2 regions of the Williamsia sp. Y721 genome follow, and region 2 is predicted to be linked to the other one. Evidence: riboswitches for the same ligand, from Rfam matches in the RefSeq annotation. Region 2 holds a riboswitch; the other holds the start of a gene.
What was found. A riboswitch is a leader RNA that binds a small molecule or an ion and turns the genes downstream of it on or off. The one in region 2 is predicted to bind cobalamin.
Positions count from the first base shown of each region.

Region 1: linked by a shared signal. The riboswitch ahead of AC56PL_RS15810 ((2Fe-2S)-binding protein) and the one ahead of cobN (cobaltochelatase subunit CobN) in region 2 are both predicted to bind cobalamin.

Region 1 covers NZ_JCASNH010000003.1:248,504-250,700, reverse strand. Annotated here, with positions in the region: gene katG (catalase/peroxidase HPI) at 1-849, shown strand, start outside; cobalamin riboswitch at 885-1,086, shown strand; gene AC56PL_RS15810 ((2Fe-2S)-binding protein) at 1,302-1,988, shown strand.
Region 2 covers NZ_JCASNH010000003.1:387,798-389,994, forward strand. Annotated here, with positions in the region: gene cobN (cobaltochelatase subunit CobN) at 1-1,307, opposite strand, end outside; adenosylcobalamin (AdoCbl) riboswitch at 1,360-1,435, opposite strand; gene cobG (precorrin-3B synthase) at 1,550-2,197, shown strand, end outside.

The DNA of each region.
Region 1 (2,197 bases), 140 kb from region 2:
AAGGGCAAGCTGACCGATTCCGGACTGTCGGTCTCTCAGTTGGTCAACGTGGCATGGTCGTCGGCGAGCAGCTTCCGCAGCACAGACAAGCGTGGCGGCGCCAACGGTGCACGGATCCGTCTCGAGCCGCAAAAAGGCTGGGACATAAACGAACCCGCCGAGTTGGCCAAGATCTTCCCTGTCCTCGAACAGATCCAGCAGGACTTCAACGGTTCGGCTTCGGGTGGCAAGAAGATCTCCTTGGCCGACCTGATCGTGTTGGCGGGTTCGGCCGGTATCGAAAAGGCGGCCAAAGAAGCCGGTCACGCCGTCACGGTGCCATTCACGCCGGGTCGGACCGATGCTTCTCAGGAGAGCACCGACGTGGACTCGTTCTCGGTCCTCGAGCCCCGGGCCGACGGATTCCGGAACTACTCACGCAGTGGTGAGAAGATCAATCTGGAAACGCTGTTCCTCGATCGTGCGTACATGCTCGATCTGACCGCTCCGGAGGCAACCGTGCTCGTGGGCGGCCTACGATCCCTCGGCAGCAATCACGCCGGTAACAAGCATGGTGTGTTCACCGACCGTCTGGGAACCTTGACGAACGACTTCTTCGTCAACCTTCTCGACGGCAGAACCGAGTGGAAGCCATCGGAAAACGACGAGAATGTCTACCAGGGCACAGATCGGTTGACCGGCGACGCCAAGTGGACTGCGACACCGGCCGATCTGGTGTTCGGTTCACATTCACAGTTGCGCGCTCTGGCCGAGGTCTACGCACAGGCCGATGCCGATGAAAAGTTCGTCAACGACTTCGTCGCGGCGTGGGTGAAGGTCATGAACAACGACCGCTTCGACCTGAGCTGATTCTCGACCGAAGCGACAGCACCCCGCTTGCCTTGTGGCAGGCGGGGTGTCGTCGTTGTGTTAGATTCAGCCGGTCCTAGCGACAGCGAAAGAGGAAGCCGGTGAAAGACCGGCGCGGTCCCGCCACTGTAATCGGGGATGCAACTTTCCATCACGGCCGCGACCCATTGGGGTTGTAAGGCGGAAACGAGCAATGATCCGAGAGCCAGGAGACTCTGCGTTGCCGCACCTTTCTGCCCGGGGCGGATTTCCCCGAGAGAGGCGTCATCGCCATGCGTGTACGCAGTGCAACTCACCGAGTTGCGTTATCCCCCGCATGCATCACCGAACTCGATGTACCCGGCGTGCTCAGCGGGGCATCCCGCGGATCGTATGTCGCCCGCCTTCGACCGTGGCCGGATGCGCTGTGACCCACATACGATGGTGGTTCGACATCGACGCGGAGCCAAACCATGGATGATGCGAACGCCCCCGGCCGGGACAACTCGGATGTTGCCTCGATGCTCGCCCAGGTGGCCGAGTCGGGACCGTACTTCACACTCGGTTACGGGCCGGTGTCCGACAGGGACTGGCAACCCACCGCCACACTCCGAGAACCTGATACCCGCGACCGCCTCGTCGCGGAGGTCGCCCTCGCGCTGAACGTCGACGAAGAACGCGTTGCCGCCTCCACAGTCTTCTTCGGATATGCGGCACGGTTGTGGTCAATCGCGGCAGGAACCCGTCTGGACGACGGCCGCTGCATACACCTGGGACCTGATGAACTGTTGTGGCGCAGCATCAACGGATCACTACAGCTTCACGTCGAAGAACCACGAATGGGACGATCGGCGCGGACCGAGGTACTCGACAGCCAACTCGACCCCTGTATCGATGCCTGGCGAGACATCGTCGCACCCGGATTGTTGTGGGGCAACACCACATCCGCGTTGCTCGGCGCCGCCCGGATCACCGGCGATATCACGTCCCGTTGGGTCGCCGCCCTGCTCAACGATCCTCGTCTTCAGCTCACGGTGGATCCGGTCACCCATCGCCGACGAAGCTGCTGTCTCTTCTACCGCACGCCCACCGGAGGCGTCTGCGGAGATTGCCCATTCCCCTCGCCACCCACTACCGGCCCAGCAAAGGAAATACCGTGACCGTCAGCTTCTCACCGCTGATCGTCATGCTGCCCACACCGTTCCTCACCAATACCCAGTCGCTCACCGGGCAACCCGTCTGAGAACACCTCGCACTGCGGGACCGGGTCCGTGCCGACTTCCTCGGTCTCGAACCGGATCCGCTCGACCGTACGGGACAAGGTTTCCGGCGCGGTTAGCCGATCCGGGCAATCCCCCTGTGCCGCCGA
Region 2 (2,197 bases):
GCCCGGAGATCGTCGGGCAGTGTGCCGAACCAGTCGCGGTAGTCCGCCGCTGACAGCCGGATCGGGTTGGCGGCCAGGGCTTCTTCGGTGAGCCAGTCGGGGTCTTGTCCACCGGCGGCGATCAGAGTGTGGATCAGCGTGTCCGAATCATTCTCGGCCAGACCGGGAACCGAGCCCTCACCGGATTCTGGTCCGATGTCGTATCCGGAGTCGCGCATGGCATCGAGCAATCGGAGCAGGCTCTGTGGGGTGTCGAGCCCCACTGCGTTCCCGATCCGAGCATGTTTGGTCGGGTACGCCGACAACATCACGGCAATCCGGCGATCAGCCGGTGCGATGTGCCGAAGTCGACCGTGGCGCACAGCGATTCCGGCGACTCGCGCACACCGTTCGGAATCCGGGCGGTACCAGGGCAGACCGTCGTCGCCGATCTCCTTGAACGAGAACGGAACCGTGATGATCCGTCCATCGAACTCGGGTACCGCGACCTGCGTGGCGACGTCCAACGGTGACATCCCGTCGTCGTTCGCCGCCCATCCGGCACGGGACGATGTCAGGCACAGACCCTGCAGGATCGGGATGTCCAGGCGGGCAAGTTGTTCGATGTTCCAGTTCTCGTCATCGCCACCGGCCGACGCGGTGGCAGGCGTCGTTCCCCCGGCGGCGAGCACCGTGACCACCAGCGCATCGGCAACCGAAAGCTGCTCGAGCAGGTCGTCGGGCGCGGTCCGCAGCGACGCACAGTAAATCGGCAGTGCCCGGCCGCCCTTGTCCTCGATCGCATCGCAGAGGGCGTTGATGTAGGCGGTGTTGCCTGCCAGATGTTGGGCTCGGTAGTACAGAACCGCGATGGTCGGTCCGGCCGTCTCGACCTGGGGTTTACGGTCCAGGATCCCCCACTGCGCGGTGGTCGCCGGAGCGCTGAAACCGTGGCCGGTGAGCAGCACGGTGTCGGACAAGAACGCGTGGAGGTTCGCGAGATTGTCAGGTCCGCCCTGGGCCAGGTAGTTGTGGGCGTCGGCGGCCACGCCTGGAGTAACCGTCGACATCGACATCAGGTCGGGGTCGGGAAGCTGTTCACCGGAGAGCACCACGGTCGGCAATCCCGCGGCGATCACCGCGTCCAGACCCTGTTCCCACATCCGGCGGCCACCGAGAATCCGCACAACCACCAGGTCAGCGCCGTCCAGGAGGGCGGGTAGGTCTTCGTCGACGAGAAGGCGTGACGGGTTCGCGAGGCGGTAGTCGGCACCGCTGGCCTTGGCCGCCAGCAGGTCCGTGTCCGAGGTGGACAGAAGCAAGATCACGAGGACCTCCTTGCCGGGAATGCGCGCCCGGCGGTTGGGGTGTAGCAGCGGAGCAACAAGGGTCTGACTTGGGGTTTCCCCCATACAGTGGCGCGACCGTGCCGGACTCTCACCGGCTTCCTCGTTGCGGAATTGCCTCAGCATATAAGACCGGCAATTCCAGGTGATCCGAAGGCGATGAGTCGGACAACCGGCCGCCACTGAGCGGCGAGAAGTTGATCGGCGCCAGTACCGTTGAACCCATGAGTCGACCGTCCGATCGTTGCCCAGGTGTGTTCTCGGCCCACCCGGCGGCAGATGGCCATCTGGCCCGGATCCGGTTACCAGGCGGTCTGATCACCCCGATCCAGATGCAATCCCTGGTCGGTGTGGCGGATGAATTCGGCGACGGTCATCTCGAAGTGACCTCGCGCGGCAACGTCCAGCTGCGTGGGATCACCGACGTGGACGGTGCAGGCGAACGCATACTCGACGCCGGACTGATCCCGTCTCCGAGTCACGAACGGGTGCGCAACCTGCAGCTTTCGGCATTGACGGGGCGGCGCGGAGGTCTGATCGACGCACGCCTGGTCCTGGACGATTTCGACATCCGACTGCAGTCCGACCCGGTGCTGGCGAATCTCCCGGCCAGGATCCTGTTCGGCGTCGACGATGGTCGTGGCGACATCCTTACCCAGCGTCCCGATATCGGTGTGCTGGCGTTCAGTGATCGAGCGTTTGACGTGGTCGTCGGCGGAAAGCCGACCGGACGTCAGGTCTCGGCGGGTGATGCCCCAGCCCTCATGATCGACCTGGCGCATGCGTTTCTGGCTGACCGGACCGACGAATGGCGCGTGCAAGATGTTGCCGATCTGACGACCATCGACAACATCTTGGCGACATTGCAGGCA